Regions from separate parts of the Ruminococcus sp. OM06-36AC genome, predicted to be linked through region 2. Evidence: a T-box and tRNA genes for the amino acid it is inferred to sense, from the RefSeq annotation. Region 2 holds a T-box; the other holds one or more tRNA genes.
What was found. A T-box is a leader RNA that pairs with one kind of tRNA and senses whether it is charged. The one in region 2 lies ahead of tyrS (tyrosine--tRNA ligase), so its partner is inferred to be a tRNA-Tyr.

Region 1: it has a tRNA-Tyr gene. The T-box ahead of tyrS (tyrosine--tRNA ligase) is inferred to sense a tRNA for this amino acid. The anticodon was not compared.

What each region holds. Positions count from the first base shown of each region.
Region 1 covers NZ_QSTT01000006.1:773-11,017, reverse strand. The annotation lists gene DXB92_RS06425 (phosphoglycerate dehydrogenase) at 1-561, opposite strand, end outside; gene serC (3-phosphoserine/phosphohydroxythreonine transaminase) at 577-1,662, opposite strand; gene DXB92_RS06415 (hypothetical protein) at 1,904-2,584, opposite strand; gene DXB92_RS06410 (leucine-rich repeat domain-containing protein) at 2,734-3,429, opposite strand; gene typA (translational GTPase TypA) at 3,652-5,472, opposite strand; tRNA gene DXB92_RS06400 (tRNA-Tyr) at 5,653-5,737, opposite strand; tRNA gene DXB92_RS06395 (tRNA-Thr) at 5,765-5,840, opposite strand; gene DXB92_RS06390 (hypothetical protein) at 6,361-8,562, opposite strand; gene DXB92_RS13590 (hypothetical protein) at 8,559-8,714, opposite strand; gene DXB92_RS06385 (ABC transporter ATP-binding protein) at 8,701-9,630, opposite strand; gene DXB92_RS06380 (GntR family transcriptional regulator) at 9,627-10,025, opposite strand.
Region 2 covers NZ_QSTT01000001.1:249,487-262,009, forward strand. The annotation lists gene DXB92_RS01145 (DHH family phosphoesterase) at 1-1,774, opposite strand, end outside; gene DXB92_RS01150 (ribonuclease J) at 1,842-3,689, opposite strand; gene DXB92_RS13300 (hypothetical protein) at 4,494-4,799, opposite strand; gene DXB92_RS01160 (O-acetylhomoserine aminocarboxypropyltransferase/cysteine synthase family protein) at 5,153-6,439, shown strand; gene DXB92_RS01165 (hypothetical protein) at 6,671-7,060, shown strand; gene DXB92_RS01170 (leucine-rich repeat protein) at 7,170-8,111, opposite strand; gene tyrS (tyrosine--tRNA ligase) at 8,406-9,626, opposite strand; T-box leader at 9,681-9,906, opposite strand; tRNA gene DXB92_RS01180 (tRNA-Ala) at 10,163-10,238, shown strand; gene DXB92_RS01185 (hypothetical protein) at 10,329-10,844, shown strand; gene DXB92_RS01190 (YfhO family protein) at 10,933-12,523, opposite strand, start outside.

The DNA of each region.
Region 1 (10,245 bases), on a different contig from region 2:
TGTCTTTACGACCGTTACCGACGGATCCAGACGCAGTGCAGCACCAACGGACAGGAACGGGTCTGTACCAACGACCTTCATGCCCAGTGCCACAGCGGCATTTGCCACCAGTGCACCAATGGCACCCAGACCGATAATGCCCAGTGTCTTGCCCTTGATCTCCGGACCGGCGAACTGGCTCTTGCCCTTTTCCACCTGCTTTGCCACAGAGGTTTCGCCGTCTTTCAGGGTTGCTGCCCATGCCATTGCCTCCGGAATCTTACGGGAGGAAATGAGCAGACCGGTGAGCACCAGTTCCTTTACGGCATTGGCGTTTGCACCCGGTGTATTGAATACGCAGATACCAGCCTCCGAGCAGCGATCCAGCGGAATGTTGTTCACGCCGGCACCGGCACGGGCAATGGCTTTCAGGTTATCCCCGAACGAGGTATCGTGCAGCGATGCACTGCGGACCAGAATTGCGTCCGGATCCTTGGCATCGTCCGAAATGGTATAAGCATCACAGAACCGGTCTGTGCCTGCCTTGGAAATCTTATTGAGTGTCTGAATGGAATATTTCATTATGCTGTCCTCTCCTCAAGCGTTGTCTGCTTCAAACTGCTTCATGAATGCAACCAGCTTTTCTACGCCCTCGATCGGCATTGCGTTGTAAATCGATGCACGCATGCCGCCAACGGTGCGGTGTCCCTTCAGGTTCACGAAGCCGGCAGCAGTTGCTTCCTTGATAAACTTCGCATCCATGTCCTTGTCGCCGGTAACGAACGGTACATTCATCAGAGAACGGTCTTCCTTGCGGACAGTACCCTTGAACAGCTTGCTCTCGTCCAGGAAATCATACAGCACCTTTGCCTTGGCGATATTCCGCTTCTGCATTTCTTCCAGACCGCCCATTTTCTTGAGCCACTTGAAGACCTTTCCGCAGATGTAGATGCCGTAGCAAGGCGGAGTGTTGTACAGAGAATCTGCGTCTGCCTGTGTCTTCCATGCCAGCATGGTGGGGGTGTTTTCCACAGCCGGCTTTTCCGGAATCAGGTCTTCGCGGATAATGGCAATAACAACACCGGCAGGTCCCACGTTCTTCTGTACGCCGCCGTAGATCACGCCGTACTTGGTCACATCGACCGGCTCACTCAGGAAGCAGGAGGACACGTCAGCGACCAGCGTTTTGCCCTTGGTGTTGGGCAGCTTCTTATATTTTGTACCATAAATGGTGTTATTCTCACAGATATACACATAATCTGCATCATCATCGATAGGCAGATCGGAGCAGTCCGGAATGTAGGAGAAGGTTTTATCTTCCGAAGAAGCCACCTTGACAGCCTTACCGTACTTCTGGGCTTCCTGATAAGCTTTCTTTGCCCACTGACCGGTAACGATATAGTCTGCTACGCCGTTCTTCATGAGGTTCATGGGAACTGCTGCAAACTGCTGAGAGGCACCGCCCTGGAGGAACAGTACCTTATAATTATCGGGGATTCCCATCAGGTCACGCAGATCCTGTTCTGCGGTCTTGATGATCTCATCAAAAGCGGCACTGCGGTGGCTCATTTCCATAACGGACATACCGGTACCCTGATAATCCAACATTTCATCGGCTGCTTCACGCAGAACCTCCTCCGGCAATACCGCAGGGCCTGCACTGAAATTGTATACTCTATGCATTGTCAATACCCTCCTGTGGAAAAAAGCATACAGCTTATCCTACTGCTTTCATTTTTTCCAAAACTTTTCCGCATTTTCATTGAAAATTGCAACACGGTACTTTCTATTATACGCTTTTTCGGCGAAATTGTCAAGCATTTCACAGGGAAATCATGAAAATCCATTTTGGAAATGTCTTTTCAGCCAAAACAGATGCACGTTTTACGCGGGCAGCCGTACTGCCGTTTGTGTCGGTTTCCGCTTATCCCAGCACGCCGAAGCTGCCGTCTGCCTCTGCCGCCAGAATTTCCAGATTGTCCAGAATGGTGATCTCCTCGCCGTCGCTGTTCTCGCCCTTCATGGTCACGGCAATATCATAGATCGCATCGGACTGTTCTTCCAGATCCTTGGTGAATTCCTCGCCGAATGCCTGTGTATAGGCGTTCAGGTACTCCTGCACAAAATTGGTATCTTCCTCGAATTCCTCCGCCATCACTTCCTGTGCCTGTGCCAGTTCCAGACTTTGAATGGTAAAGTTATCGGTGCCGGCATAGTTCACCAGATTCTGGTGCAGCTGTTCCATGCTGTTCTCCAGTCCGTAACCGTACTGCTCTTGCAGCAGGCTCTCCAGCGATGTCCGGTACAGCGGGTTGATCTGCTCCAGATACAGGTCATAGTTCTGGGTGTCCACTGCATAAAAGTACAGGGCGATGGTATTTGCCAGTTCGTCCGGCACCTTGTCCTTATCGTAGGTCAGCTTGTAGTTCATGTTGTCCGGATCGGATTCTGTCACCGGCTCTATGGAATCGGCAGAATCCGTTGTGCTGCTCTCTGCCGCAGAGCTTTCCGCCTTATCTTTCTTTTCGCCGCAGCCGGCTGCACCTGCCGCCATGCCGCATGCCAGCAGCAAAGCCAGTGCCTGTTTCCAGATGTGTTTCATCATGTTTTCCTCCAAAACAAAAAAGCGTGGGCAGCTGCCGGTTTTTTCCTACACACCATATGGTTTGTCCTGTAGGGAACTACACCCGCATTGTCCCACGCTTGATCTTTCGGCAGCACCGCACAAGCTTTGTACAGTGTTGCCTTTATGATTTATCCGAATGTTTTTGTGCTGATGCCGTTGGCAGCTGCCCATGTTTCTATGGCAGAGCCGGACGGGCAAGTGATCGTCACGCCCAGCGGCTCGCTGCCCTCTACCAGTCCCCAGCGATCATATTCCAGTGACGCATTCGCCACAGTCAGATCAGTCAGGCTGGTACAGCCGGTGAATGCTTCCTCCATGACGGTGGAAACGGTTGCCGGCAGAGAAATGCTGGTCAGTGCCGAACAGCCTGCAAAAGCCGCACGGTCGATCTGTGCCACGGTTTCCGGAATCTGTACGGTGGTCAGACTGCCGCAGTCCATGAACGCACTTTCGCCGATTTCCGACAAGCCCTCCGGCAAAGTCACTTCCGTGAGATTCTGGTTTGCCTCAAAGGCATGGTTGGAAATGGCAGAAACCACATAATTGTCCACGGTGGACGGCACTTCCAGAACGGTTTCCATGCCCTGATAGCCGGTGATGCTGACGGTGCCGTCATCGTTCATCTCATACTGGAACACGTTTGTTTCCGCACTGCTGCCGGTTTCTTCCGGTGCAGTACTGCTGTCCGCTGCCTGTGCCGCAGAGCTGGCGGAATTCGCCGTGCTGCTGGCTGGCTGTTTGTCATCGCCGCAGCCGGTGGCAGACAATGCAAATGCTGCTGTCAGCAGGGCTGCCCAAAGTGTCTTTTTCCAAAACTGTTTCATATTTTCATTCCTCTCTGAAACGGGGGAACCCAAAAAATGCTAAGGCAATACCGCACAAAGATTGTGCGACAGATGCGTCGTCAAATTTTTCGTCAGATGAAACAAAAAGCGGAGTGAATACTTGCTGTGTTCACGAGTATTTTTGTGAAATATGACGGGAATTTTGCAAGCAGATGGCGTGCAAAGTCGCCAGACGCTCTTTGTGCGGTATTGCCCTGGGACTTATTTCTTGCCACGCATCTTGGCACGCTGCTGGTTGCTCAGAATCTGCTTGCGGATCCGCAGCGATTTCGGCGTTACTTCCAGCAGCTCATCATCTGCCAGGAATTCCAGACAGTCTTCCAAGCTCAGATTGCGGGGCGGTACCAGACGCAGAGCATCATCGCTGCCGCTGGCACGGGTATTGGTCAGGTGTTTCCGCTTGCAGACATTGACTACCAGATCTTCTGCCTTCGGCGATGCACCAACGACCATGCCCTCATACACCGGTACGCCGGCACCGATAAACAGGGAGCCTCGTTCCTGTGCGTTGAACAGACCATAGGTGACAGCTTCGCCGGTTTCGAAAGAGATCAGAGAGCCGGTGCTGCGGCGGGGAATCTCCCCCTTATACGGTGCGTATTCATAGAATACGCTGCTCATGATGCCCTCGCCCTTGGTGTCGGTCAGAAATTCGCTCTTGTAACCGAACAGACCGCGGGACGGGATCAAAAATGTCAGACGGGTACGGCTGCCCTGCGGGTGCATATCCTGCAATTCCGCCTTACGGGAGCCCAGCTTTTCCATGACGGAGCCGACACAGTCCTCCGGCACGTCAATGGACAGTTCCTCGATAGGCTCGTAACGCTTGCCGTCTACTTCGTGGAACAGAACACGCGGTGTGGAAACGCCCAGTTCATAGCCCTCACGACGCATGTTTTCGATCAGAATGGACAGGTGCATTTCGCCTCTGCCGGCAACGCGGAACGCATCAGTGCTGTCGGTTTCGGTGACACGCAGAGAAACGTCACGGAGCAGTTCCCGCATCAGGCGGTCACGCAGCTGGCGGGAGGTGACGAACTTGCCTTCCTGACCGGCAAAGGGGCTGTCGTTGACGCTGAAAGTCATTTCCACAGTCGGTTCGCTGATCTTGGTGAACGGCAGTGCTTCGAAGTCGTCCGGTGCACAGACCGTATCTCCGATCGAGATGTTTTCGATACCGCTGATCCAGACAATGTCGCCTACGGTCGCACTCTCTGCCGGCACACGCTGCAAGCCCTGAATTTGCAGCAGAGAAACGATCTTGTTCCGGCGGGTGTTTTCCGGATCGTGGTAGTTGCCCAGCAGTACCTGCTGTCCCACCTGAATGGTACCTCTTTCAATTCTGCCGATACCGATTCTGCCCACGTATTCATTATAGTCAATGGAGGAGATCAGCATCTGTAACGGTGCGTCCGGATCGCCCTCCGGCGGATTCACATAGGACATAATGGTGTCGAACAGCGGCTTCAGATCCTTGCCCTCACCGTGGGGGTCAAAGCTTGCAGTACCTGCACGGCCGGAGCAGTACAGGAACGGCGTATTCTCCAGCTGTTCCTCGCTGGCATCCAGATCCATCAGCAGTTCCAGCACTTCATCTGCGATCTCGTCCAGACGGGCATCGGGGCGGTCGATCTTATTGACGGCCACGATGATCTTCAGGTTCATTTCCAGAGCCTTGGACAGTACGAAACGTGTCTGAGGCATCGGGCCCTCTGCGGCATCAACCAGCAGAATGGCACCGTCTACCATGCTCAGTACACGCTCTACCTCGCCGCCGAAGTCAGCATGTCCCGGTGTATCAATGATGTTGATCTTGGTATCGCCGTAGCGTACCGAAGTATTCTTTGCCAGAATCGTGATACCGCGTTCCCGTTCCAGATCGTTGGAGTCCATGACACGTTCTGCCACAGCCTGATTTTCACGGAACACGCCGCCCTGTTTCAGCATTTCGTCTACCAGCGTTGTCTTACCGTGGTCAACGTGTGCGATAATGGCAACATTTCTCAAATCCTCACGAACCATAATTCTCTCCTCATTCCTATGGTATGGGTTTTGCGAACCGGCATCAAAGCCTGTCCGCCGATTCTGCATAGACAGCACCGTGCAAAGCTTATGCAGGGCTGCCTGATATGTATTGCTCTACAATCCATACACATGCGAAAAAGAAAAACAGGCAAACTCCCGAAGGGTTTGCCTGTTTTCTGGTGGGGGAGGACGGATTCGAACCATCGAAGCTAGAAGCAACAGATTTACAGTCTGCCCCCTTTGGCCACTCGGGAACTCCCCCATGTAACATATGTATGTTGTAGAATATTGGAGCTGGTGGACGGACTTGAACCCCCGACCTGCTGATTACAAATCAGCTGCTCTACCAACTGAGCTACACCAGCACTCGTGTGCTGCAACGATAATTATTATAGCACAACTTCGGGGTACTGTCAAGCATTTTTTTGAGGTTTTTCTTTTTCAAAGTTTCAGAATGTGAAACTTGTCTTTTTGAATCAAAATATATCTGATTTTAGCTATACGGGAATCTGAAAATAATTTTTGTGGAACAGGCAGTTTGACGAAGAGAGCCTCAGCTGCCGGCACAATTCAGGATTTATCGGGGCGATGCGGGCATGCCACCTACTTTATAAATTAGGCTTCCTTGAAAAAGGCACCCAAACTGAGCTAGCAGCCGCAAGCTGACTGAGAGATTTTGCTGTGAAATCTGCAATTCAAGAAAAAATTTCACCAGAATCCCTCCACCAGCTTCGCTGGTCCCCCTCCCTTTTCAAGGGAGGCTTATTCCAAAATAAAAAGAACCTGTTTTGCATCTGTGCTTATACAGATGTAAAACAGGTTCTAAGGAAGAAGTGGGAATCTGCCCTCATGGAACAGGCAGAATCCACATGAAGATGTCAGGATTTAACCAACTGCTTCGACAGCATCATAATCGCCAAGTTCCGCATCGGAAAAATCGTATTCGTTGTAATTTTCAACGCTGAACAGTTCCTCAGTCTGGGGATCATCGAAGAACGAATCCTTGATAGGAATTTGCAGATCAATCGCATTGCCCTGATCCATCAGACCGTCCTCCGACCACAGGTAAAGTTCCACATAGGACTCCCCTGCCTGCATCGGTCTGTCCAGAATCGCATACTGCATGAGCAGCTGTAAAGATTCGCTCTGGTTCAACGGCTGGCAGTCAGAAGCATAGGCATAGTGACCGCTGTAAGCCGAATCGGAAGAACCGCCGTAAGCATTCATGTTGACGGAAACATTCTTATCACTCTTGGTCAGTTCCGACAGCAGTGCCAGATTGTCCTTTTGTGCCGCATAGAGCATTTCGTAGAACTTCTTTGTCGTTTCCGGTGTCAGATTCTGATAGATCGCACAATCCAGTGTGTATGATCTTCCGTTTTTACGGAATGTGTAATCGATGTCGCTCACCCATGTATCGTCAGTACTGCCGTTCTGCATTGTCTGATACAGGGTTTCAAAGTCTGCTGACTGCAATTCCTCCCGATAGGTCTGCAACAGCTCCTCCGCCTGCTCTGTACTCAGATAGCAGGAACCCACCTGGTCGCGGAATGCTGCAGTGCCCTTGAGTTCCTGCGGCGGATTTCGCCATGCGTCCACATAGTCCGCATTGGTCTGCAATGCATTCAGCAGCTTTTCCGTTTCGGAAACAGGCACATAGATCAGCCGGCAAAGTGTCTGGTCTTTCGTGCGGATAATCACGTGATAAGCACAATAGGAATAGTCACTTTCGGTGTAATACTTGCTCTGATAAGCATCGCTCCCGCCTTCTTCCCACGTTTTCAGGTTTTCATCCAGATAGTAGGACACCAGTGTCACGGCAGTGGGGTCGGTGATCGCAATGTCACGGCTCATCAGGTTGATATAATCCCGATAGTTCAGATAGTTGCTGCCGGAAATATAGTCCGTGCCGTCTGTGCTGCAAAATGACACGCTTTCGATCTCCTGCATTGCCGGACGCTGTGCCACGATGTGTTTTTCCACCGCATGCATGCCCAGCAGGATCCCCACATTCAGCAGTGCCACAATGCCCAGCCCCGGCAGTGCCGTCAGCAGGTTTTTCCACTTCTTCGTGGTAATCAGTTCGTAGGCAAAGTACACCAGTGCTGCCACCAGATAGAGCACCAGGAACGCAAACCATTCGTCCCGCATCATACCGGTAGTCATTTCGCTGAACATCACACAAACGATAAAGATACAGATCACCATGGTCACCACAATGCGGTAGATGTGCTGGAGCAGACGGCTGGGAGCAGACTGTCCGGCAGCCTCACTGCGGCGGCGGTGGAACAAGAACGCCGCGATCGCAAAATACAACAGCCCCAGCAGGAACGTGTACAGATATGCCTGCCAGCTGGGAGAAAAGAGAGTTTCTATGCTCGTTCCGTCGTTTTCGGACATGGAAAAGACCACGTTGACACCAGAGAACAACAGGTTATTGGCATTCCGGAAAAATCCCGTTCCCGCAGAATCCGACAGAAACGGCAGGGCATTCACCATAGACGACTGCAATGCCAGTACACAGAGCCGCGGCAAAAAAAGCAGGATTCCGGCAAACAGCAGGTTCGTGAAAACAGTACCGGTAATGCTCATGGAAACCAGCACACCGGCAACCAGCAGAAAACTCATGCAGAACAGACTCGCCGCAAAGGGCAGCAGGCTGTCCATCAGCAGAGTGATGTACTTGTGTGTAAATCCACAGGTGATGACAGAAGTCAGCGTGCCCAGCACCAGCAGCAGGACTACCCACAGCAGCACGGCTCCGGCATAACTCAAGTACAGGGTGATCCGTTTATGGGGCAACGCGTGATACAAGTCTGATGCCGCCCGATTATCCAGAAAGTGGAACAGCATCAGCGTCATCAGCGGTGCCGCCAGCAGCACCACAAGCAGCGTCACATTGATGCCCCACGCTTCATAGACGACTTTGGTATAATGAGGGCTGCTGCTCAAGCTGATTGCCTGGGCAACTGGCTCCAGAACGGCACCCAGCACCACGATCACAGCACTGAAGATCCCGATCATCTTGCACTGCTGAAAGCCTTCCCACAGCAGCCGCAGGGAAAAGTGCATCTTCTTTTGTTTCATCTGATAAATCCTCCCCTTGCGTGAAAATACGCCACGGCACAAACCGCAGCCAGTCCCAATACCACCAGCAGCAGAGCCAGCGAACCCAGCAGCTGCCGGCGAGCTTCCTGCCGATCCTGTCTTCCGGCATACCGATGTTCAAGATTTTGCATGTTCGCTCTCCTCCTCTAACAGGTCATCGATCTGGAACGTATAGCCCAGCGTTTCCATTTCATATGTAAAGACTTCTTCCAGTGTCAGCGGAAGTACGTCCAGCAGAATCGGTTCCATTGCCCGCAGCTTCTGCACGATCTCGTCGCGGTCGCCGCTGACGATCAGATTGGCAACGCTGCCGCTCTTCTCATAGTGGGAAACCTGAATTCCCTGGAACTTGCTCTTGTCGTACTCGCCGCGGAACGCGATCTGAATCTTGAACTGAGAAGTTTTCAGGTTCTCGATGTCACTTTCCAGCACCAGACCGCCCTTATGGAGCAGTGCCAGCTGGTCACAGATGTCCTCCAGTTCCCGCAGGGAGTGAGAGGTGATGATCGCCGAGGCTCCCCGTTCCAGCACGTCCTCGCAGATCAGCTTTTTCACAAAGTTCCGCATTACCGGATCCAGCCCGTCAAAGGTTTCGTCGAAAAACAGGTAATCCGGACGGCAGGACAGTGCCAGAATGGTTGCCGCCTGCCGCCGCATGCCCTTGGAGAACTGTCCCAGTGACTTGTTCCGGGGCAGCTGCAAATGGCTGCGGAGTTTTTCAAAACGATCTCTGTCAAAATCCGGATACAGATTCCGGTACATGCGTTCCATGCGGTTCAGATTTGCCCCTGCCAGAAAATAGAGTTCATCCGGCACATAGGCAATGCGGCGTTTCACAGCAGGATTATCCCAGACCGGTTCGCCGTCGATGCGGATTTCACCGCCGTCCGGCTGATACACACCGGTGAGCGTCCGCAAGAACGTGGATTTTCCGGCACCATTAGAACCGACCATACCATAAATACAGCCGGAGCCGATGGTACAGGTGACATTTTCCAGTGCGGTGAAATCCTGAAACCGTTTTGTGAGATTCTTGATCTCGATCATGCCTGACTGCCCCCTTTCTGCAATTCTTTCGCCTCAGTAAACGCCTGCTCCACACAGGCGGTGATCTCCTCCTTCGTCACACCAGCCATCGCCAGTGCCGTCAGCATCTCCGTCAGGTCTTTCATCTTCTCTCTCCCTTTCTCCAGCAGCTTCTGCTGGGCATCTGCACAGACATAGTAGCCTTTTCCAGGAACAGACTGGATCAGCCCTCGGGCATCCAGTTCAGTATAGGCTTTCAGAATCGTTCGCGGATTGATCGAATTGGTCATCGAAACGCTCCGCACCGATGGGATCTGTGCCTCAGGCTGTAACACGTCCGTCAGAATAAACTGTTCCACCTGATGAATGATCTGTTCATAAACTGGTTCCCGCGACATCGCGTCGATCTGGAACATGGCAAAACCTCCGTTCTCCTGTTATTTTTCAGGAAGTACTGCACGCAATCTGCTTGCAGCATTTCCTTCATATTCCCAAGCTTGTGTTGCATGCGTTTTAGGTGTTGTATCTCTCATGCAACACGTTAAGTATACCATATCCGTTCTCTCTTGTCAAGAGGTTTTGCAAAAAAAATTTGACGACGCATCTATCGCACAATCTTTGTGCGGTATTGCCTTG
Region 2 (12,523 bases):
GCACAAAGGAAGCTTCCACGCCCTGAATGCTCAACAGTTCATCTGCCGCCTGTGCCGCCAGCACACGGGCATTTTTGTCCTGTAGCTTCACGGCAGAAATAGCGTTGTTCCGGTACAATTCCGCATGTGCCACGATCTGGGCACGCATGGAGTACATGGAAATCGTATTGGAGAACAGGGACTTGACCTGTACCGTATCCGCCCCGATCTTCCGCAGATACGCCGCCGCTTCAAAGGTTCGCACACCGGTACGCATGACAAAATTCTTGGTATCCAGCATGATTCCCGCCAGCAGGGCATCGGCATATGCCGAGGAAACCTCGGTATCCAGCCGGAAATACTGTATGATCTCCGTCACCATTTCCGAAGCGGACGACGCATAGGGTTCGTGGTGGAAAATCACCGCATTTTCAATGAAATTCACATTTTTCCGGTGGTGGTCGATGACAATGACATATCGTGCCGCATGGTACAGATCCACGCTTTCCAGAATGTCCTTGTTGTGGGTATCCACGACGATCAGCAGACTGTTGTCCGTCACCTGTGCCAGTGCGTCCACCGGTTCCATAAACTTCGGACCGTCCGGACACTGCTGCATACGGTCGATCAGCTGGGTGGCAAGACAGCTTTGCTGGTTCACCACCACATACGCCGGCTTCTGCATCAGCCGCACGGCTCCCGCCAGACCGCAGGCAGAACCTACGGAATCCAGATCGCCGAAGCGGTGTCCCATAAGGAACACCTGATCGGAATTTTCGATCAGTTCCTGCATGGCAAGGGCAATGGAGCGAATCTTGGTTTTGGACTTCTTCTCGATGCCCTTGGAGGCACCGCCGAAAAAGCAGAACCCGTTTTCCGTTTTCACTGCCGCCTGATCGCCGCCCCGTCCCAGTGCCATATCCAGCGACTGGCGGGCAAACTTCTCGCTCTCCGCCAATGTAGAACCGCCGTCACCCACGCCAATGGAAAAGGTGATGTGCATGCGGTCGTTGACACGAATCTGCCGTGCCTCGTCCAGCACATGGAACCGGTTGTTCATGATCTCGTGCAGATAGCGGGATTCCATTACCGCATAGAACAGATCGTTTTCCACCTTGCGGATAATGCCCTCGGTCCCCTGCATAAAGTTTTCCAGCACCCGTTCCACCTCGGCGGAAACCTGTGCCTTTTCGCTTTCTCTGGCGTATTGCAGCAGATCGTCATAGCTGTCGATCACCAGCAGCATTACGCAGGGACGGGAGTTGGTCTGCTCGTGCTGCAACCGCAGAATATCTGTGATTTCCAGAAACTGCACCGCAATGATTTCCTGCTGGTTCTGGGCACTGGAAACGGCATGCACCCGATAACTCAGCCCGTTGTGCTCCATTAACAGGTCACGGTTTTGATCCAGAGCCGCCAGATTCAGATGAATCACGTCCTGCACAGAACGCCCCAGCACAGAGCGTCCCGACACGAAGCGGTTCTGGAAGATCGCATTGCTCCAGAGGATCTTTCCGTCCCGTTCCGCCAGAATCATCGGCACAGTCATGCTCTGGAGGGCAGCCATGCCGGCACCCTCGATCTCGCCGCGAACAGCGGTATTCTGTATCCGTTCTGCACGCCGCAGCCAGATCCACTGGACACAGAGCAGAATCCCCAACAGCAAGATCACCAGAAATTGTATGGTCAAAAACCGCTGGGGCACTCGCTGGAGCACCATACAAAACAGCGGTACAAGGACGCTGATAAACCACAAGATCCATGTGGCGATCATCACCCCATATTTTCGTTTCATGCTGCATTCTCCTTTGCAGACAGCTGCTTTTCAGCAACAGCTATCTTCAAGAGCCTGTAACAGGCATTTATACCTCCATGATGATCGGCAGGATCATCGGGCTGCGTTTGGTCTTGGCATAGATGAAGTCGGACAGAACATCACGCAGCTTGGTTTTCAGCGTTCCCCATTCCTTGAGGTCCCGTGCGTTGCAGTTGTCCAGCACAGTCGTCATGACATTGCGTGCCTCGTCCATGAGTTCTTCCGACTCCCGCACATAGACAAAACCGCGGGAGATAATGTCCGGTCCTGCCACTACGGCATTGGCTGCCCGTTCGATGCCGATCACTACAATGATCAGACCGTCCTGTGACAGATGCTTTCTGTCCCGCAGCACGATAGAACCGACATCGCCGACACCCAGACCGTCTACCATAACCCGACCGGCAGGCACCTGTGAAACGATACGCATGGAGTTGCCGTCGGTTTCGATGACATCACCGATCTTGGAAATGATGATATGATCGCTGGGCATGCCCATAGACTTTGCAATTTCCGCATGCTTGACCAGATGCTTATATTCACCGTGCACCGGAATGAAGAACTTCGGCTTCGTCAGAGCCTGGATCAGCTTCAGCTCCTCCTGACACGCGTGACCGGAAACATGCACTTCATACATGGATTCGTAGATGACTTCCGCACCGGATTTCATCAGTTCATTGACTACCCGTGTAACATATTTTTCGTTGCCCGGGATCGGCTTCGCGGAGATGATGATAAAGTCATTCGGCGTGATCGTCACCTTTTTATGGCTGTTCATTGCCATACGTGTCAGAGCCGACAGCGGTTCGCCCTGACTGCCGGTAGTCACCAGTACGATCTGGTCGTCCGGATAACGGTTCATTTCATCAATATCGATCATAATGCCCTTGGGCACTTTCAGATAGCCCAGTTCCGTCGCCTTTTCGATGACATGCACCATGCTGCGGCCGAACACCGCTACTTTTCGATTGTAATTCTTTGCCTGATCGATGATCTGCTGTACACGGTGCACATTGGAGGAGAATGTAGCAATAATGATTCGCTTTCCCTCCGCCCGCTTGAACAGCTTTTCAAAGCTGCCGCCAACGGTGCGTTCCGAGCATGTAAAGCCGGTACGCTCTGCATTGGTGGAGTCTGCCATCAGTGCCAGTACGCCGCGGCTGCCCAGTTCGCCGAATCGTGCAAGGTCGATGATCTCATCGTCGATCGGCGAGAAGTCCACCTTAAAGTCACCGGTGTGGACAATGATGCCGGCCGGTGTATGGATCGCCATGCCGACCGCACCGGGGATAGAGTGGTTCACCTTGATGAATTCCACTGCCATGCAGCCCATTCTCACGGTGGTGCGGGGTTCCACTTCGATCAGCTTCGCCTGCTTGAGCAGCCCGTGTTCTTCCAGCTTGCCCTCGATCAGTCCCAGTGTCATGCGGGTGCCATAAATCGGCACATTGATCTTTTTCAGCAGATATGCCAGACCGCCGATATGGTCCTCGTGACCATGAGTAATGACAATGCCGCGAATCTTGTCCTTGTTGCCCTCCACATAGGTGAAATCCGGAATGACAATATCCACACCGGGCATATCCATATCCGGAAATGCCAGACCACAGTCCAGAATGAACATGTCATTGCAGCACTCAAACACGGTCATGTTCTTTCCGATCTCGTTCAGACCACCCAGCGGAATGATACGTACCGGTGTCCGCTTCTGGCGGTTCTGCCGTGTCGGCTGTGCATTGTTGTTGTTTCTGGGGCGTGGATTGTTGTTGTGACGGCGATTGCCGCCGGAGGGACGCTCGCCGGCACCCTGCTGCCGTGGTCTTGCCCCATAGCTTCTCTTGCGGGGCTGGGGATTGTTTCGTACTTCTCTTACCTGTTCTTTTTCGTTTGCCAAATAAATATCCTCACTTTCTCACGTGGGGACAGCACAAATGTTCTCTTTTCCGAAATCACTGTCAGTCTGCCTGCCGAATCGGCACTCGCACAGACTGCCGCCTGTTCAGCAGGCACATTGCCGCCGCATGACGGCAGAATTCTCCTCCGCCTGTTCTGCAAACCGCCTTTTCAGAAAAAACGGGCTGCATGGAAAAAGGACACCCTGGGCAATACCGCACAAAGATTGTGCGACAGATGCGTCGTCAAATTTTTCGTCAGATGAAACAAAAAGCGGAGTGAATACTGGATGTATTCACGAGCATTTTTGTGAAATATGACGGGAAATTTGCAAGCAGATGGCGTGCAAAGTCGCCAGACGCTCTTTGTGCGGTATCGCCCCTGATTCACGTTGGTGCAAGGGCAGCACAGTACAAGGGCAACGCTGCCCCAGGTTTCACACCATGCCTGCCCAAACTGCTTTTTCACAAGTTCGGAGGAACATTTTCCAAAACAAAAAAAGGATTGCTTTCCTGCGATCTCTGCGGAGAACTTCGGATTCTCCGCCGCGTACATTTTCTGGCTGTCCCCGAAAAGCCACCTTTTTCGCCGTGTGGTTTTTCTGGGTTTCTCAAGAGTTGGAAAAACTTTAAATAGATACAGCCTGCCGGCAATTCACGTCCGTCGGACAGGCAGCAGGGCATGTTGTAAAATGGTTCCAGCTTTCCCGCACCTTGGGTGCACTGGTCAAAAACCGCCCCGAGTATTTCATGCAGAATCTCTGTGGTTGCCCAGACATTCTGATTTGTCGGGAATCTGCCGTTGGTCAGATTCCTTCTTCACGCACAACAATACATAATTTCATTATACGATTTTTACAAGAGAATGTCAATGGGATTTTTGGAAAATTTGCATTTTTGCCAATTCTGCAGAAGGCTTTCGACGGAATTTCAGTAAATCCGGCACCTTTCCTATGTGATGTTGCCATAGGGCAATACCGCACAAAGAGCGTCTGGCGACTTTGCACGCCATCTGCTTGCAAATTTCCCTTGAGAGTCTGTTTCGTATCTTCCTGCACGCATCTTGCGTGCATATTTTCCGAGATATTTCGGGAAAATACTCGAAAATCCACAAAGGATTTTCTCCGTTTTTCCCTTCATCTCTCAAAAAATCTGACAACGAAATCTGCATACGTCAGATACGAAACAGACTCTCATATTTCACAAAAATGCTCGTGAATACATCAAGTATTCACTCCGCTTTTTGTTTCATCTGACGAAAAATTTGACGACGCATCTGTCGCACAATCTTTGTGCGGTATTGCCATAGATTTTTTCTATGGGTTTAGATTTGAAAATTCCGTCTATGCAAAACGAATAAAATGTGCTATAATAGTATCATCTTTTTTATTATAAAAATACAACTTGCAGTACATGATTTCGGGCAATCCTGCCCGTGTACTGCCGACACTCTGGAGGAATTTTTATGCAGCCCTGCAATCCGAATGCAAAACTGGAAACCAAATGCCTGCACGCCGGCTATACCCCGAAAAACGGCGGCCCCGGCACAGTACCCATTGTACAAAGCACCACTTATCGTTTCGACTCCACCGAAAAGGTGGCGGAACTGTTTGACATGCCCATGGAACCGATGTACTCCCGTTTCGCCAACCCCACCTGTGATGCAGTAGAACAGAAGATCGCTGCACTGGAGGGCGGCGTCGGGGCAATGCTCACTTCCAGCGGACAGGCAGCTTCCCTGCTGTCGGTGCTGAATCTGTGCAGTGCCGGCGACAGCATTGTTTCCGTTTCCACCATTTACGGCGGCACTGTGAACCTGTTCGGCGTAACGCTGAAGCGGTTCGGCATCGAGTGCATCTGGGTAGACCCGCTGGCAGATGAGGAAACCATTTCGCAGGCGATAAAGCCCAACACCAAGCTGATCTTCGGCGAAACCATTGCCAATCCGGCACTGACAGTATTCGACATTGAAAAGTTCGCCAAGATCGCCCATGCCCACCAGATCCCGCTGATCGTGGACAACACCTTTGCCACGCCGATCCTCTGCCGTCCCATTGAATTCGGAGCAGATATTGTGATCCACTCCACCACCAAGTACATGGACGGCCACGCTCTCCAGTGCGGCGGTGTTATTGTGGACGGCGGCACATTTGACTGGGAAAAAAGCGGCAAATTCCCCGACTTCACAGAGCCGGACGAAAGCTATCACGGTGTAGTCTACACCAGAGAGTTCGGCAAAATGGCATACATCATCAAGGCGAGAATGCAGCTGATGCGGGACTTCGGCTGTTATCCGGCGGCACACTCCGCGTTCCTGCTGAATCTGGGACTGGAAACTCTGCCGGTACGTATGAAGCAGTACTGCGAAAACGCTATGGCAGTGGCAAAAATGCTGAAGCAGTCTGACAAAATCGCCTCTGTCACCTACCCCAACCTGCCGGACGACCCCTATCACGAAATGGCAAAGAAGTATCTGCCCAACGGCACCTGCGGTGTCATTTCGATCTCGATCAAGGGCGGCAGAGAAGCTGCTGTCCGCTTTATGGACGCGTTGCAGCTGGCTTCCATTGAGGTACACGTGGCAGATATTCGCACCTGTGTGCTGCACCCTGCATCAGCCACCCACCGCCAGCTGACCGAAGAACAGCTGAAAGCAGCAGGCATTGACGGCGGACTGATCCGCATTTCTGTAGGTCTGGAAAATATCGAGGATATTCTCGCCGACTTGCAGCAGGCACTGGAGCGTGTATAAAGGTAGTCACCTCTGAAAAATTTGTCGGATAATCTGCAAATATCTGCATGTCGGGGCTTGTATTTTCTTTGAAAATATGGTATACTATAGATGTAGAAATATTACAGCGAAACGAAAGCTGTAATCTGGAAACGTCTGTGTTTTCTGTCGCCGACCCGCAGAAGAACCACAGCGTGTACACTTTCGCACACGCCTGCACAGGACATGGTGTCGGAGAAAAGAGGTATCGATATGAAAGGAACGATTATCGCTGCAATGGTTGCAGCAGCTGCCGCAGCTTCCGCTGCAACTATTTACGCACTGAAAAAGGCACACGACAAGCGACTGGAAGCCGCATGCAATTGTGACGACCTGCCGGAGGGCGGCTGCACGAATGACGACGAGTGCTCCTGCTGTGACGAGCCGGAAAACGAAGAAGATACCGAAAACACTGCCGAAGCAGCAGGCTGCTGCTGTGCAGATGGTGTTTGCTCTATCGATTCCGAGGACGACGAAGCAGACCAGCCGACAACCGTGCACATGCCGGAAGAAGAGCCTGCCGACGATGCAAAGCCGGAACAGGACGATTCCGCAGATGATGCTGAAAAGACGATTCCGATTTCTTCCGGCGACGAGGACTGACGGCATAACATTTTGTGCCGGTTTATGGCTCTCACTTTCATAAATAGAAACAGCACTTTTGCAGCCGCAGACCCGCGGGCAAAAGTGCTGTTTTTTGTGTTTGGAAAAGTTATTTCGCGAGGACTTCTTCCCAAGAAGTGTCATATCCTGCTCCGCGGAGAGCCACGTAGTACATGATATAGAAGCTGTCGGTGGAATCCACTGTGCCATTGCCGTCTACATCGGCGGCAGCGATCTGTTCATCCGTCAGCCCGCCGTCATTGCCTACGGCAACGTTGGCGATGTAGAGCATGGTGTAAAAGATGTCGGTGGAGTCAATGCCGCCGCTGCCGTCTACGTCACCCCTGGGCAATCCGCCGATCAGAGCAAATCTGATGTTGTTTTCGGCTGCGTATTTCTGGGCGTAAGAGCGGGCGTAACCATAAATAGTGAGGTTGTTGCAGCCGGAAAAGGCAGATTTTTCAATGCTTGTCACGCTGTCCGGTATCGTGATCGAGGTCAGCTTTTTACAGTCGGAAAAAGCACTCTCTCCTATGCTGGTCACGCTGTCTGGTATCTCGATTTCAGTCAGGCTGCTACAGCCGGAAAAGGCATTACTTCCAATACTTGTCAAGCTGTTCGGCATCGTGACTTCGGTCAGACTGGTACAGAAAGAAAAAGCGTTCGCTCCAAGAATCGTCACACCGTCCGGCATCGTGATCGTGGTCAGACTGCTGCACTTATAAAAGGCATCTAAGCCAATTCTCGTCACGCTGTCCGGTATCGTGACCGCAGCCAGACTGTTACAGCCAGAAAAAGCACTTCTTCCAACACTCGTCACCGGTTTTCCAGCGATCTTCGCTGGAATCTCTACAGCCGTAACTTCTTTTTCACAACCAGTAATTCGAATTTCGACTGTATCGATCACGTCATAATACAAATCTCCATAAATACCGTCGTAAAAATATGGCACATCTGCACTCGCCGGCAATTCCACGCCAGACAGTCCCACACTGCCCAGACAAAGCAAGCCAGCAGTCAATGCCGCTAACCCTTTTTTCCACAATTTCATTTTTCTTCCTCCATATCATTCTTAGGGTAATACCGCACAAAGATTGTGCGACAGATGCGTCGTCAAATTTTTCGTCAGATGAAACAAAAAGCGGAGTGAATACTGGATGTATTCACGAGCATTTTTGTGAAATATGACGGGAAATTTGCAAGCAGATGGCGTGCAAAGTCGCCAGACGCTCTTTGTGCGGTATTGCCTCAACATTTTATTTGTATTTCTGCGTTGATTTCCCTGCTATAAAAAGAGCGTCCTGCAACCACAGAACGCCCTTGGATTTTCTGTTGGAGATGAGTCTTAGTCCTCCACAACCACCTTGTGGAATACCTTTTTGCCCTTTCGCAGAATGGTTTCTGCTTCCGGATAGATCACGCTCTTGGGGTCGGTGACCTTGGTGTCATTCACAGAAACGCCGCCCTGCTGTACCAGCCGGCGTGCTTCGCCGTTGGACGGGGACAGTCCGCAACGTACCATCAAGGTCAGGATCCCGATGCCGCCGTCGGTGAGTTCCTCTGCTTTCAGAACGGTGGTCGGCATATCCGCATTGTTTCCGCCGCCGCCAAAGACAGCCTTTGCCGCAGTCTGTGCCTTTTCGGCTTCTTCCTTGCCGTGCACCAGTGCAGTCAGTTCATACGCCAGCAGTTCCTTTGCCTGATTCAGCTGCTGTCCCTCCAGTGTGCGTTCCATTTCCTCGATCTGCTCAATGGGAACAAAGGTGAGCAGCTTCAGGCACTTGATAACGTCCTGATCGGAAACGTTCCGCCAGTACTGGTAGAACTCGTACGGTGTCGTCTTTTCCGCATCGAGCCATACCGCACCCTTTTCGGTCTTGCCCATTTTCTTGCCCTCGGAGTTCAGCAGCAGGGTAATGGTCATTGCGTAAGCGTCCTTGCCCAGCTTCCGGCGAATCAGCTCCGTGCCGCCCAGCATGTTTGCCCACTGGTCATCGCCGCCGAACTGCATGTTGCAGCCGTAATCCTGAAACAGCTTGTAGAAGTCGTAGCTCTGCATGATCATGTAGTTGAATTCCAGGAATGTCAGACCGCGTTCCATACGCTGCTTGTAGCACTCGTGAGAGAGCATGCGGTTCACGCTGAAGTGAGCACCCACGTCGCGGAGCACGTCCACATAGTTCAGATCCAGCAGCCAGTCGCCGTTGTTGACAACAATTGCCTTATTTTCCGAAAAATCGATGAACCGGCTCATCTGCTTCTTGAAGCAGTCCACGTTGTGCTGAATGGTTTCCTTGGTCATCATTTTCCGCATGTCGGTTTTGCCGGAGGGGTCGCCGATCATTGCCGTGCCGCCGCCGATCAGAACGATCGGCTTGTTCCCTGCCATCTGGAGCCGCTTCATCAGGCACAGTGCCATGAAGTGTCCCACGTGCAGGCTGTCTGCGGTGGGGTCGAAGCCAATGTAAAAGGTTGCCTTGCCGGCGTTGATCAGTTCCTCGATCTCCTTTTCATCGGTCATCTGGGCGATCAGGCCCCGTCGTTTCAGTTCTTCAAATACTGTCATGTTCTTTCCCTCTTTCCCCGAAGGGTACAAAAAAGCCCTCCGGAAACTATTTTTCCAGAGGACGATGTTTTCACCGTGGTACCACCTCAATTTATCAGAGCGAAAGCCGCCCTGACCTCAAAGACGCTGTAACGGGCGTGCCCGAACTCCCCTACGCACGACGGTTTCAGGAAGCCTGCTCCCAAGTGTATTCTCTGCGGTGACGCTCCCCCGTTCCACCAACCCGAGGGTTCTCTGTGCCGGCACGAATGCAGATACTTCTCTTGCTCTACGCATTTCATAATGTGTTTATCATACCATATTGTCGGGCGGTTGTCAAGGGATTTTTCTGTAAAAAATCCAGAACACCTACTTGACAAATCCAAAGGAATCGTCTATCATAGAAATAGAAAGAGCATACCAGCAGACGGTTTGCTCCCATAAGTACTTATTATGAAAAAATAGCCGCCTTATGTGGAAGTGGGGCGGCTATTTCCATTTATAGCGGTAAAATATGCTTGACACGACACCATTCCGGTGTTATAATAAAGGCATACGGGGCATTAGCACAGTTGGGAGTGCGTCACATTCGCATTGTGAAGGTCAGGGGTTCGATTCTCCTATGCTCCACCAGAAACCCACCAAAATTCCAAGAGAATTACGGTGGGCTTTTCTATACCATTTCTTACATCAAAACTTGCGATGCATAATTAGGGAGAAAAAATGAAATTCAAAACGATAAACACCATAATATGTTCCGCCACAATGTCAGTTATTACAGTGTCAGCTATATTTCTTGCGGAAATTATCGGTATCGCAAACGAGTTATTCCGATTGCCATATTTGTTGGTTGTAGCAGTAATATATGCAGCTATGCTGTTAAGTGAAAGTAAGAAGCAGCTTCTGTTGAAATGGGTTTTGTCACTGCCCTTTTCTTTTTTTTGCTTCGAATATTTTTGGCAAACACACTATTCTATCAGAGCGTTAAACTGGATAATAGAGGGATATGGAACACAATCTGCCGGCGGCAATTTTTCAGGTTTTATAGTTCTTATTCTTTTGCTAGTCCTTTGCTTTGCAGGCATGATATTTGCATATTCTAAGTCATCTGAAAAAATCAAACGATATATAAAAGTGCAGTCATTGACAGGCATATGGATTTTCATGTTAATGATTATCGTAGTCGCATACTTGGAAACCCAATTTCCAGCATATCACGATGTATTATCGTATCATTAAACACCACACAAAAAAACGGCTCTGCCACAGGAATTTCCCTGCGGCAGAGCCGTTTCTTGTTTTCAGCGTATCTTAGGCAAACCAACGATTATGTCTGTTTGCCGTCCGCTTTCTTTTTCTTTTCAATTTCCGCCTTTTTGGCTGCAAATTCCTTGTCGTCCAGAATGCCCTGCTGGTGGAGTGCCTCCAGTTTTTCCAGCAGCTTCTCCGGAGAGTCGTCATTTGCCTTGTCCTTGGTACCGGACTTCAGCTTCACGCGTTTTTTCGCCTGCTGCTGTTCCCGTTCCTTTTCAGCTTCGATCTCTGCCAGCATTGCAGCATACCGCTTGCGGTCACCGAACCAGAACAGCACGATCAGGATAATGCCGCCTGCCAGTGTGCCCATGCCGATCCACCACCCCGGCGGTGTGTAGGTCATGGTCACGGTATGTTCTCCGGCAGACAGCGGCACACCGATCATGGCATCTACGATTGCCACCTGATCGACCTTCTTGCCGTCCACCTTGACGGTCCAGCCCGGCTGATCCGGAATGGAAGTCATCATGATCTGACCTTCTTCTGCGGTAATGGTACCAGTCAGCTTCCGGTCGTTGCTCTTTTTGGTGTCGATCTGCCACTGATTCTGCTTCAGAATGTCAATATCCTCTTGGAATACGTCCGGATGATAGGTGTAGAACAGGAAGTTCTTGACAATGGTGAACTTTTCCTCATTGGCAATGGTCATACGCAGGGTGATCTTCGTGCCCGGCTCAAAGGTACCCAGACGCAGGGCAATGTAGTTATCGCCCTCGAAGTATTCGCCCATAGACTGGAAGCCGCCGTTGTTCTTAGCGTATTCATCGGCATCTTTCCAAGTGAAGTCGCCGCTGTTGGATTCCTTCCAGCCGTTTTCTGCCTCGCTCCATTCGCTGTCGTTCCATGTGGACATCCACAGGTTGACTTTCTTCTGGAACTCGGTCTTGAAGTAGATGTAGATCGGTTCGTTGGACTCTGCCACCAAGTGGAAGTCCACAGTGGGGTCACCGTCGCCGGTCACGTCATACTTGGTCTGTTCGCCGTAGGGGCTTGTGGTGATCGCATCGCTGACGATCGGATTTTCTGCCAGATTCAGCGGTGTGTAATACTCGTGCCAGCTCTGGAACTGTCCGTTTTCGTCAAATGTGGTCTGTCCGCTCATGGTGCTCATGAAGATGTTCTGGCTGTTGAACGGATTGTCGTTGCCCAGATGATCGATCTTCTGCACATCCTCGTCTACCATGTAGCCGATAGACAGAGCATTGGTATTTTCATAAGCAGTAATGGTCTTTGCAGTACCATTTTCGTTGGTATAGTCGTATGCCCAGCGTGCTTCATATGCCGGATTCAGACGGCGGTTCTGATCGCCGCTTTCCCCGCGGTCCAGCACATACTTGATGCCCAGCAGAGAGTCCGCAATTTCGGTGTTGCCGTCATAGCGGGTATAGTAGCTGTGCATGCAGTAACCCAAGGTTTCAATGAAATTGATGGCACGGGTGTTCATAACAGAACTGGAGTGCGAGATACCTTTCAGTCCGAATGCCGCATTATCGTTGACACAGCGGAAGAAGGTCTTTTCCGCACGGTAGAAGCCGTCGTCCTTTTCCTCCAGCATCTGTGTTGCCGCACGTCCGTTCTGCACGTAGTTCTGATAGGAGGCACGG